DNA from 4 places in the Parageobacillus galactosidasius genome. Region 2 is predicted to be linked to each of the others. Evidence: riboswitches for the same ligand, from Rfam matches in the RefSeq annotation. Region 2 holds a riboswitch; each other region holds the start of a gene.
What was found. A riboswitch is a leader RNA that binds a small molecule or an ion and turns the genes downstream of it on or off. The one in region 2 is predicted to bind S-adenosylmethionine.

Region 1: another riboswitch for S-adenosylmethionine. It lies ahead of B9L23_RS02445 (phosphoadenylyl-sulfate reductase); the one in region 2 lies ahead of B9L23_RS04735 (methionine biosynthesis PLP-dependent protein).
Region 3: another riboswitch for S-adenosylmethionine. It lies ahead of B9L23_RS04165 (bifunctional homocysteine S-methyltransferase/methylenetetrahydrofolate reductase); the one in region 2 lies ahead of B9L23_RS04735 (methionine biosynthesis PLP-dependent protein).
Region 4: another riboswitch for S-adenosylmethionine. It lies ahead of B9L23_RS17190 (methionine ABC transporter ATP-binding protein); the one in region 2 lies ahead of B9L23_RS04735 (methionine biosynthesis PLP-dependent protein).

What each region holds. Positions count from the first base shown of each region.
Region 1 is NZ_NDYL01000001.1:463,637-466,747, forward strand. Features, by position in the region: gene sat (sulfate adenylyltransferase) at 1-398, opposite strand, end outside; gene B9L23_RS02445 (phosphoadenylyl-sulfate reductase) at 542-1,249, opposite strand; SAM riboswitch class I at 1,376-1,486, opposite strand; gene B9L23_RS02450 (PAS domain-containing sensor histidine kinase) at 1,639-3,111, opposite strand, start outside.
Region 2 is NZ_NDYL01000001.1:883,312-886,422, reverse strand. Features, by position in the region: gene metC (cystathionine beta-lyase) at 1-418, opposite strand, end outside; gene B9L23_RS04735 (methionine biosynthesis PLP-dependent protein) at 423-1,526, opposite strand; SAM riboswitch class I at 1,603-1,716, opposite strand; gene B9L23_RS04730 (alpha/beta hydrolase) at 1,948-2,676, shown strand; gene B9L23_RS04725 (YjcG family protein) at 2,741-3,111, shown strand, end outside.
Region 3 is NZ_NDYL01000001.1:781,880-784,990, reverse strand. Features, by position in the region: gene B9L23_RS04175 (ABC transporter permease) at 1-12, opposite strand, end outside; gene B9L23_RS04170 (ABC transporter ATP-binding protein) at 9-1,067, opposite strand; gene B9L23_RS20280 (hypothetical protein) at 1,128-1,280, shown strand; SAM riboswitch class I at 1,349-1,451, shown strand; gene B9L23_RS04165 (bifunctional homocysteine S-methyltransferase/methylenetetrahydrofolate reductase) at 1,528-3,111, shown strand, end outside.
Region 4 is NZ_NDYL01000002.1:1,485,074-1,488,184, forward strand. Features, by position in the region: gene B9L23_RS17185 (methionine ABC transporter permease) at 1-618, opposite strand, end outside; gene B9L23_RS17190 (methionine ABC transporter ATP-binding protein) at 608-1,636, opposite strand; SAM riboswitch class I at 1,732-1,840, opposite strand; gene B9L23_RS17195 (O-acetylhomoserine aminocarboxypropyltransferase/cysteine synthase family protein) at 1,971-3,111, opposite strand, start outside.

The DNA of each region.
Region 1 (3,111 bases), 420 kb from region 2:
GGATGTTTGAGTTCCTCTGTTTTGTAAACGAGAAGTGCTTCTTTTGTTTTATCAGGTTGATAGATTTCTTGAATATCAATGACTCCATAGACTTCTCCGTTGTAAACGAGTTTGGCCGTTTCGCCGGCAGAAAGCTCTTTTGCCTTTTCTTCGGTTACAGCAAGGGTAATTGGAATGCTCCATACTGTACCGTTGGTTAAGCGCATCGTTTCAACGACAGAGTCATAATCCTCTTTTGTTAAAAATCCGGTAAGCGGGCTGTAAGCGCCTGTTCCGATCAATTCTAAATCACTTAACTCGGCATTTGTCAGCTCAATTTCTTTTGTCAGTGTATCCAATGGATAGCTAGGATTCCATCGATCGATTAATGTGCCTCCGTGTGGAATGCTTAAACTCATTGTTCATAACCTCCTAGAATCAATATTTCATATAGGAAAACTATGATTTATTGCGAAACGTCACCGCTGTTTTTGTATAATGATCGTTTTTCTTCGGCTATTGTTTTTTCAAGCTAATAATGCCAAAGGTGACAAGCCAAACCTTATGAGATGTGAAGGCCGCATTCTGTTTTTCCGTGGCCGACCCATCTGCCGGAACGTAAATCATTTGGATCGAGTGCGGGGGACGTACAAGGTTCACAGCCAATGCTTGGATAGCCGCGATCGTGAAGGACATTGTACGGAAGACGACGTTTGTATACATAATTCCATACATCTTTCCATGTCCAATGAATAAGAGGGCATATTTTTATGGATTTAAATTTGTCATCTTTATTTATATATTCTACATGGCTTCGTGTTGGCGATTGTTCGCGGCGCAGTCCAGAAATCCAAGCGGTTATTCCTGTTAATGCTTCGCGAAGCGGAATGACTTTTCGCAGTTCACAACATTTATTTGGGTTGTGTTTCCATAATTCATCTCCCAACTGTTGCGCTTGTTCTTCTAGCGATAAACTTGGTTTTTTCATGACGATGCGGAGAGAAGGATATTTTTCTTTTACTTTTTCGATTGTTTTGTACGTTTCGCGAAAATGGAGCCCGGTATCGAGAAATACGATTTCCGCATCTGGCTTTACTTGCGAAATCAAATCGATTAACACGATTCCTTCAACGCCGAAGCTACAGGCGTACACAATATCGTCCTTATATTGGCGGAATGCCCAAGTGAGGACATCAAGCGCCCCTTTTGTTTCATTATCGTGAGGGAATGAAGGTTTTTCTTCGGTTTCCCATGTTTGATAAGTGAGCATCTTTCTCCCTCCTTAAAAATCAAAGAAAATAAAGTGGATTAGTCGGTTATATAGGAATAGAAAGAGAACGAACGCTTATAAAAAACGCTCTTCCATTTTGGAAAGAGCGAAGAGGCCGCATATTTCACCTTATCTTCCAAAATGGCACCCATTTTGCTGGAATTAGCACCTTACTTTTTCATGAAGCAGGTTGCCGGAGTTCATCGGGCCAGTTCCCTCCCTCACTCTCGATAAGTTTGATGTAATTGATTAAAATTTTAACATAATTCACACAAAAGTCAATCCTAGTTTTTCGATAGGAATTAATTTTTTGCTGATATAACACAGTAGAGGAATAAAGAAATCAGGAAAGAAAAGGGCGGTTTGTTGTCCGACCTTTTCCATGCATGTCAACCGGATAATAGGGAATTATGCAAAACAGAGGATGCAGAAACGCGGATCGGCAATGTTACTTCGACGGTTGTTCCTTTATTCTCTTCACTCATAATCGACATCGTTCCACCGTGGTCTTCGATAATTTTTTTACTGATCATTATTCCGAGGCCAGTACCTTTTTCTTTTGTTGTAAAGAACGGTTTTCCTATTTTTTCTAGCTGTTCTTTTGGAATTCCGCAGCCTTCGTCGATAAAGCGGATAAGAACGGAATATTCATCCTTTTTTTGTGCCTCAATAAAAATATGTCCACCGCTTTTCATCGCTTCCATTGCATTTTTTAAGAAATTAATAAATACTTGCTTTAATCCGTTTTCGTCACATTCAATGAGAGGAAGAGATGGATCAATTTTTGTAATAATTTGGATGTTATGCAAAATACCTTGTGTTTCTAATAAAGTGGTGACATGTTGAAGCAAAACGCCAATATCACTTTTTGTAAATTTGGTTGCTTGTGGTTTTGCCAACACTAATAGTTCGCCTAAAATAAGTTCAATGCGCTGAATTTCTGATTCAATAATGTGAAGGTAAGGTTTTTTCTCGTCAAGTTCGAATTGCAATAGTTGTATAAATCCTTTTATGGCTGTAAGCGGATTGCGAATTTCATGGGCGATCCCAGCCGCTAGCTGGCCGGCAACTGAGAGCTTTTCCGATGTTCGAATGAATTCTTCTGTTTTTTTCAGTTCGGTAATATCGGTGAATGTCAATACCGCATCAACGACGGCTCCATTTTCCAAAACAGGCGTTACCGTATAGGAAACGGGGAAATGGGTACCATCTTTTTTCCAAAAAATATCTTCACTAATATGATATGTTTTCCCATCTTGAATGGCGAGATCAATTGGGCATTCATCAATAGAGTAAGGAGTTCCATCTTTTTTCGTATGGTGAATGATATCATGCGATGCTTTTCCAATGGCTTCTTCCGCTTTATATCCCGTCATTCGTTCTGCAGCTGGATTCCAGAAAACGATATTTCCATATTTATCAATCCCACAAACTCCTTCAGCAATAGAATTTAATATGAGTGTATGTTTATGATATAAGTTTTCCAGCTCTTTTCGGTAGCGATTGAGTTCCGTCATATTTTGGCCAATCACATAAATTCCTTTCAAGCGATTTCCATGAATTATTGGAATGGTTTTAAAATGCATGTCAATAATTTTTTCATTTTTATGCTTTACTTGTAAATCATATTCACAACTTTCTCCTTTTAATGTTCGTTCAAATTTTTTTTTTGCTTTTTCAATTTGGTCTGGGGCGATAAACTGAGTAAAATGTTTGCCAATATATTCGCTTGGTTTGTATCCAAGCATTTTTCTTACTTCAGGGTTGCCGGATATAAGTAGCCCATTTATGTCTAGCAGAAGAATCACATCAGGGTATTCGAAAAAAAGACATTTATGACATTGTTTATTTTCTTTTAATAA
Region 2 (3,111 bases):
TTGTATTCGGGCGAATATGGGAAGCTACTTCATGCAAATCGGTCATATCAACGAACGTATATTCAATACCAAAGCGGCTCAATACCTCGGTAATCATTCGGTACGTACCGCCGTAAACGTCTTCCGTCACAAGCACATGATCGCCTTTGGACAAGAGGAGAAAAGCGGTGGAAATCGCCGCCATTCCGGATGAGAAGGCGAAACCGCGCACCCCGCCTTCTAACGCCGCAATCGTCTCTTCCAACGCTTCGCGCGTCGGATTGCCTGAGCGGCTATAATCATATTTGCCGAATGTATCAAAATCAAATTGATGGAACGTGGAAGCGTGCTGAATCGGCACACTGACCGCTCCCGTTTGAGGATCCATTTTCCATTTATTATGGAGCAGTTTCGTTTGAAAAGATATGTGTTGTTCCATCTCCCTACACCTCTTTCATACTTTTTAACGCTTGCGATAAGTCAGAAATTAAATCTTCGACATGCTCGATGCCGACAGAGAAACGAAGCAGCCGGTTACAGACACCGTTGGCGATGCGGATTTCTTCTGGAATATCGGCATGGGTTTGCGTTGCTGGATACGTAATAAAACTTTCAACTCCACCTAAACTTTCGGCGAATGTAATTAATCGTAAACTTTGCAAAAAGCGGTTGACCCATTTTTCTTCGCGCAAACGAAACGATAACATGCCGCCTCTTCCCGGGTATAATACATCAGTAATATCTTCATGCGCCGCTAAAAATTCACTGATTCGCTTCGCGTTTTCTTCGTGCTGTCGCATCCGAAGCGCCAGCGTCTTCATGCCGCGAATAAGCAGCCATGAATCAAACGGTGAAAGCACAGCGCCAATTGCGTTCTGATATTCCGCAAGCCGCTTGCAAAGTTCCTCCCCCTTCGCAACGACGAGACCTGCCAACACATCGTTATGGCCTCCTAAATATTTTGTTGCACTATGGATGACGATATCGGCTCCTTGCTCGATCGGACGCTGAAAAACTGGTGTGTAAAACGTGTTGTCGACAATGAGAAGCAGTCCATGTTTTTTCGCAAATTTTGCCACTTCAGCAATGTCCGTTTCCTGCATTAACGGGTTCGTCGGTGTTTCTAAAAAAATCGCTTTTGTTTTTTCAGTGATGTAGTTCTCTACTAATCGTATGTCGCGAAAATCTACATAATGAAAAGACAAGCCGTATTTTCGCCAGCCGCGTTCAAATAAACGATATGTACCTCCATATAAATCGGAGGAAACGAGAAATTCATCCCCGCTTTCAAATAACGCAAGAACCGTCTGAATGGCCGCCATGCCCGAGCTGAACGCGTAGCCTTGGTCTCCTCCTTCTAGCTTTGCGATCGCTTCCTCGACGATTTTCCGCGTCGGATTGCCGGTACGAATGTAGTCAAATCCGGTGGACTTCCCGATTCCTTCATGACGGTACGCGGTCGAAAAATAGACGGGCGGATTGACCGTTCCTGTGACCGTGTCACTGCGGTTTCCGATTTGCGCCAATAACGTTTCCATTTTCTCCATCTGTATCTCTCCCTCTTCTATAAAATAAAAAAAGTCTTCTAAGAAGAAGACTTTTCCATACGTCGATCAGTGCTTCTTCTTATCTGCCGAATTGAAAAAATTCAATTCGCTGGATTTAGCACCTGGCCAAACGTTTGGCTGGTTGCTGAAGCTTCATAGGGCCAGTTCCCTCCACTTCTCTTGATAAGAATGCATCCTTCACTATTCATTTTTTCTGATTACTAAAAAATGTACCTCATTTATCGTAAGTTTGCAAGAAATTTTTTAAATTTTTCAAATTGACACGTTGTTTTTATACGTTGGAAAAACTCCCGGCGCTTTTTTATGTAAATATTCATCATAATCTGCTGTGTTTGTTAACATGTTTTTACAAAAATATGGTACAATAACAGGTGAATCTGTTTTTGTTGGAGGATCCATCATGGCATTACAAAAAGGGACAATGCATGATTACACTATTTATAGCGATGAGCTGGATGAGGAAATAACGCTGCTTGCCTATTTGCCAAGTTCGTTTTCCCCGCTTCATAAGTATTCTCTTCTTATCGCTCAGGATGGGAAAGATTATTTTATGTACGGGAAAATAAAAAGCGTTATTGAACAACTGATGGAAAACGGCGAGATTGACCGCACCATTGTCATCGGAATTCCATATCGCGATGTTAAGGACCGCTATGAGAAATATCATCCAAACGGAAAGAAAAACAGCCGTTATTTGCGTTTTTTAGCACATGAGCTCGTTCCGTTTTTAGATCAAACGTTTCCTACGTACCAAATCGGAAAAGGACGCGCGCTCATCGGCGATTCCCTTGGCGGCACTGTATCACTAATGGCAGGATTATTGTATCCGCATACATTTGGAAAAATTGCGATGCAGTCGCCATATATCGATGAAGGAATCATCGAACAAATTTTACAATTTACAGAACCATCATTATTGCAAATTTACCATTCGGTGGGCACAAACGAAACAGCAGTGAAAACGACGGACGGAAATGTGCGCGATTTTATCACTCCAAATCGAAAGGCGCGTGAAGCGTTTATTCAAAAAGGATTTTTGTATGAATACAACGAATTTGATGGCGGTCATGCATGGACATATTGGCAGCCTGACGTTCCGCGTGCAATCGCGCATATCCTTTCTTTGTAAACACTACTATGCTCTTCGGAATTTTGTTATAATTAAGTACTACTTATCATAAGGAGGGGTTTTTATGAAATATGGTATTGCTTTATTTCCTTCGAAGCGAATACAAGATTTTGCCAATTCCTATAGAAAGCGTTACGACAGCCATTACGCCCTCATTCCGCCGCATTTAACCTTAAAAGAGCCTTTTGAAGCTGACGACCAGCAAATTAAAGAAATTGTAAAGGAACTGCGCAAAATCGCCGCTGAAACAGACGTCATTCCGTTAAAAGTGACAAAGTTTAGCTCATTTTATCCAACAAGCAATGTTATTTATTTAAAAGTGGAGCCGAACGAAACGCTCGAGCGTCTCCATGAACGGCTTCACAGCGGAATCCTTGCTGATAAGTCAGAATACGTATTTGTCCCTCATATTACCATCGGCCGTGATTTGCCAAA
Region 3 (3,111 bases), 100 kb from region 2:
CCGTTCCGTCATGCGTCCTCATCCTCCTTTTCGAGTCGCATGACGTGAATCGCTTCCGGTTCAAAACGAAGGCCGACCGTTTCCCCGACTTCGGCCTTTTTCGTCGAATGGACAAGCCATTCGTTGCCGTTTTCGTCATAGCCGCAAATTTCATAATGGACACCGCGGAATAAGAGCGAATCGACGCGGATGACGATCTGCCCGTCTTCCGGCGCCGCGAGCTCCAAATCTTCCGGGCGGATGACGACATCGACCGGTTCGTTTGGCGCGAAGCCGCGGTCAACACACGCAAACTGTTTGCCGGCAAATTCGACGAGGAAATCGTCGATCATGCGCCCTGACAAAATGTTCGATTCGCCAATGAAATCGGCGACGAATCGATTGACAGGCTCGTCGTAAATGTCTTTCGGCGTCCCAAACTGCTGAATTTTTCCTTTATTCAGAACAAAAATGTAATCGGACATCGCCAATGCTTCTTCTTGATCATGCGTGACAAAAATGAACGTAATCCCTAAGCGGCGCTGCAATTCACGAAGTTCATACTGCATTTCCGTGCGCAGTTTCAAATCCAAGGCTGACAGCGGTTCATCCAAGAGCAGCACCTCAGGTTCATTGACAATCGCCCGGGCAATGGCGACGCGCTGACGCTGGCCGCCGGACATTTCTTGAATGCGGCGGCGCTTATAGCCGTCTAAGTTGACAAACCGAAGCGCTTCCCTCACTTTCTCGCGAATGTCGGTTTCTTTCATCTTTTTCACGCGCAAACCAAACGCAACGTTTTCAAACACATCGAGATGAGGGAACAATGCATAGTCTTGAAAAACAGTGTTGACTTGCCGTTTGTTCGGCGGGACGTTTTGAATCGGCTTTCCGTGGAAATAAATCGTTCCTTCCGTCGGCTCGATAAACCCGGCAATCAGCCGCAAAATCGTTGTCTTCCCACAACCCGACGGTCCAAGCAGCGTATAAAACTTCCCGCGCTCCATCGCAAAACTGACATCATCCAGTACGGCTGCGCCGTCGTATTCCTTCGTCACTCGCTCGAAGCGGATGATTTCTCCGTTCACTTTCAGCCCCCCATCTTCTTGATGTTCACTATTCCTAATTAGAACATAGGAGAGTAGAAAGTGCAACGGAAAAATATGCTTTCCGCCATGTCGGCGACTAAAAAACAAAAAGCGGCTGACTATTCCGCAGAACAGCTTCCAATTTTGCCCGCAATGCGGAAAGCCGCTGTCTCATTGATCGTTTTTTCAAATTTCCTTGCTTCACCGTATTGAATAATTTCAAAAAATACATTAAATTATATAGTAATAGTCAAGACGAAATAAACAACCGCATACGGACATTCTTATCAAGAGAGGGGGAGGGACTGGCCCGATGAACTCTCAGCAACCTGGCGGAAGTCAAGGTGCTAAATCCAGACAGGCGAAACGCCTGGAAGATAAGAAGAGACGATACATAAAAAGTCTTCTTCTTATAGAAGGCTTTTTTCTTTTACTATCTTCATAGAACGGGGGAATGATCGTGGGGCTTTTGCAAGACTTAAAAGAACGCATCCTTATCGCCGATGGAGCGATGGGAACGCTATTATACTCGCACGGCGTCGACCGATGTTTTGAAGAACTAAATTTATCAAAACCGGAAGACATCATTCACATTCATGAAGCATATATCGCCGCGGGCGCAGAAGTAATCCAAACGAATACATATGGCGCCAACTATGTCAAACTTGCCCGCTACGGATTGGAAGATGAAGTGCCATCCATTAACCGCGCGGCAGTAAGGCTCGCCAAAAAGGCGGCGGGAAATAAAGCCTATGTGCTTGGAACGATCGGCGGATTACGGAGCATCAACAAAAGCGCCGTTTCCATCGACGAAGTAAAGCGGACGTTTCGCGAGCAATTATTTGTGCTTTTAAACGAAGACGTCGATGGCTTATTGCTCGAGACATATTACGATTTGGAAGAATTGCAGACGGTGCTTGCAATCGCGCGCAAAGAAACGGATAAGCCGATTATCGCGCACGTCTCCCTCCACGAAGTTGGCGTCTTGCAAGACGGCACTCCCCTTTCTGAAGCGTTGGCGCGCTTGGAGCAGTTGGGAGCTGATGTCATCGGTCTAAATTGCCGTCTCGGTCCATATCATATGATTCGTTCGCTCGAGGAAGTGCCGCTGCCGAAAAAAGCGTTTCTTTCCGCGTATCCGAACGCAAGCTTGCCGGATTATCGCGACGGACGGCTTATCTATGAAACAAACACCGATTATTTTAAAGAAACGGCTCTTGCCTTCCGTGAACAAGGCGTGCGCCTGATTGGCGGGTGCTGCGGCACGACGCCGAAACATATCGAAGCGATAGCAAACGCCTTAACCGATCGGACACCGATTACAGAAAAAGTCGTTAAACAACGTCATGTTCCGATTTCTATCCAAACAAACGAACCAAATGCCGCCCCGCCGTTGCAGGATATCGTACGTAAGCGGCGCTCGGTGATCGTCGAGCTTGATCCGCCGAAAAAATTAGGGATCGCGAAATTTTTAGAAGGCGCCAAAGCGCTGAAAGAAGCGAACATTGATGCGTTGACATTGGCCGATAACTCGCTGGCAACTCCACGAATCAGCAACATGGCGCTCGGCTCCATCGTCAAAGAGCAGCTCGGCATCCGCCCGCTTATTCATATTACATGCCGCGACCGCAATTTAATCGGCTTGCAGTCGCACTTGATGGGCCTGCATACGCTCGGCATCACCGATGTGCTCGCCATCACCGGAGACCCATCGAAAATCGGCGATTTTCCTGGAGCGACATCCGTCTATGATTTATCGTCCTTTGATTTAATCCGGCTGATTCGCCAATTTAACGAAGGGCTTTCGTATTCCGGAAAATCGCTCGGGCAAAAAACAAACTTCTCGATTGCCGCGGCCTTTAACCCGAACGTCCGTCATTTAGATAAGGCTGTAGAGCGTCTGGAGAAAAAAATTCAATGCGGCGCCCATTATTTTATCACCCAGCCGCTTTATTCCGAGCGGCAAATCGAAGAGGTGTATGAAGCGACGAAGCATCTTGAGACGCCGATTTACATCGGCATTATGCCGCTAGTGAGCGCGCGC
Region 4 (3,111 bases), on a different contig from region 2:
AAAGACAATCACCAAAACTAGAACGGTGGCGACAAACGTCACATCATTATGGCTGCGCTGAAATCCTTCAAGATACGCTAAGTTGCCAAGGCCGCCGGCGCCAACGACCCCTGCCATCGCTGTATATCCAACTAAAGCAATTGCAGTGACGGTAATTCCAGATACAAGAGCAGGCAATGACTCTGGAAGAAGCACTTTCCAAATAATCGTGGCCGTTGTCGCTCCCATCGCTTTGGCCGCTTCGATGACACCTTTATCAATTTCGCGAAGCGCAATTTCCACCATTCTCGCGTAAAATGGCGCCGCTCCAATAATGAGTGCTGGCAATGCCGCATTTGCGCCAAGAATCGTTCCGACAACGAATTTCGTAAACGGGATTAACAAAATAATTAATATGATAAATGGGATGGAACGAAAAATGTTAACGATAGCGGCGATGATCATATTCGCCAGGCGGTTTTCCCATAAGTTTCCCTTTGACGTTAAAAATAAAAGCAGTCCAAGAATCGTTCCTAATATAAATGTTGCAACGACAGAAATTCCTGTCATATAAAGCGTTTCAACGGTCGCTGCCCAAATCATATCCCACTCTACATTTGGTAAGAGGTTAGCGAGCATCCGTAATCACCTCCACCGCCACTTGCTGCTTTCGAATATAATCGATCGCACGGGCAACTTCCTCTTTCTCTCCATCCATATGAACAAACAGCACACCGTAAGCGCCTTGGTGGGTTTGCGAAATTTTTCCTTGAAGAATATTCGCATCAACTTGAAATTGGCGAACAACGTTAGCAATCAGCGGCTGTTCCGTAACCTCTCCAACAAACGTCAATTGAAAAACCGTTCCTTTTGGATATTTATCGAGTAAATGCGCAATCGTTTCTTTCGTTTCCTCCGGTTCGATGACCTGCTGTACAAACCGTTTCGTAATCTCCTGCTTTGGCTGCCGGAACACTTGCAGCACTTCTCCTTGTTCAACAATTTTTCCGTTTTCCATCACTGCAACGCGGTTGCAAATTTTACGAATCACGTGCATTTCATGGGTAATTAATACAATTGTCAATCCTAAACGCTTATTAATATCCACCAAAAGTTCCAAAATGGAATCGGTTGTCTGCGGGTCTAGCGCGGATGTCGCCTCATCGCACAATAACACTTTTGGATTGTTCGCCAAAGCGCGCGCGATGCCGACGCGCTGCTTTTGCCCGCCGCTAAGCTGTGACGGATAGGCGTTTTCTCTTCCTTGCAAACCTACAAGCTGAATCAACTCGTCTACTCGTTTTTTCCGCTGTTCTTTCGGTACACCGGCAATTTCTAATGGAAACGCAATGTTTTCGCGAACCGTTCTTGACCATAATAAATTAAAATGCTGAAAAATCATTCCGATTTCCTGACGGGCCTTTCGCAATTCCTTTCCTTTAATATTAGCAATATCCCGTCCAGCGACAATGACTTTCCCTTTGGTCGGTTTTTCCAATCCGTTAAGGAGACGGATTAACGAACTTTTTCCCGCCCCGCTATATCCGATGATTCCGAAAATTTCGCCTTCTTTAATTTGCAAAGAGACATTATCCACTGCTGTTACAGATCCATTGGCCGCTTCATATATTTTTGTCACGTTTTCTAATGTAATCATGCACATTTCCACCTTCCCTCATGTAAAAGACAACTCGCCGCAAAAAGAAAGCCTTTCTGCTCAAGAGAACAGAAAGGCAATGATTACCGTTCTGTCTCTTATCTCTCAAAGCAGACGCTTTGTGTGAATTGGCACCATTTCAGCGAGTACGCTGACGGTTGCCGGGCTTCATTGGGCACATCCCTCCACCTCTCTTGATAAGAGCACAAAAAACACTTTATTCAATTAAAATCTCTCAATAATTACGAATGTGATTTTATCACTATATGTCGAATAGTGTCAATGGAAATGTTATAGTCATTATGGAAAATGGCATGATTATCATTTCTTGTGATTATGAGACGGAAACATCAGATGTAATTCCGGTAGCAGCCGCAATTGCCTGTTCTAAATCTTCGATTAAGTCATCGATATTTTCGATGCCGACAGATAGACGAACTAAATCTTCTGTCACTCCAGATGATTTTAGTTCTTCTTCGTTTAGCTGTTGATGTGTGGTGCTTGCAGGATGGATAATTAAACTTTTCGCATCGCCAACGTTGGCAACATGCGACCATAATTTTACACTGTTGATCAATTTCGCTCCTGCCTCTCTGCCGCCTTTTACGCCAAATACAACGATGGAACCCGCTCCTTTTGGCAAATATTTTTTCGCTAGTTCTTTTGCTGGATGACTGTCGTGTTCTGGATAAAGCACCCACTCTATTGCTGGATGACGATCTAAATACTCGACGATTTTTCTTGTATTCGCAATATGTTCTTTCATACGTACATGCAATGTTTCAAGACCAAGCTGAATTTGAAAGGCATTAAATGGGCTAATCGCTGGACCTAAATCGCGAAGCAGCTGCACGCGAGCTTTGACAATGTATGCAGCAGGTCCAAACGCCTCAGCATACACAAGGTTGTGATAGCTTGGATCAGGAGTAATAAATCCTGGAAACTTTGGCGAATTCCAGTCAAAATTACCACCATCAACAATGATGCCGCCTAAGGTCGTCCCATTCCCAACAAGCCATTTTGTGGCGGAATGGATCACGATATTCGCCCCATGTTCAATTGGTCTGCACAAATAAGGAGTGGCGAATGTGTTGTCGATAATGAGCGGAATTCCCGCTTCACGAGCGATTTGCGCCACCGCCTCAATATCTAATATGTGCAAACTAGGGTTGCCAATCGTTTCGGCGAAAATTGCTTTCGTTTTTGGTGTAATCGCTGCTCGGAAATTTTCCGGATTAGACGGATCGACAAAGTGGGTTTTAATTCCGTATTTCGGCAATGTATTGACGAACAAATTATATGTACCGCCATATAACGTAGATGCCGATACAATTTCATCCCCAGCTCCGGCGATATTCAAAATGGCCAGTGTAATGGCGGCCATTCCGCTAGCGAGAGCAAGACTGCCCACTCCACCTTCCAGCTGTGCCACCCTTTCTTCCAATACGGTAACCGTCGGATTGTGGATGCGTGTA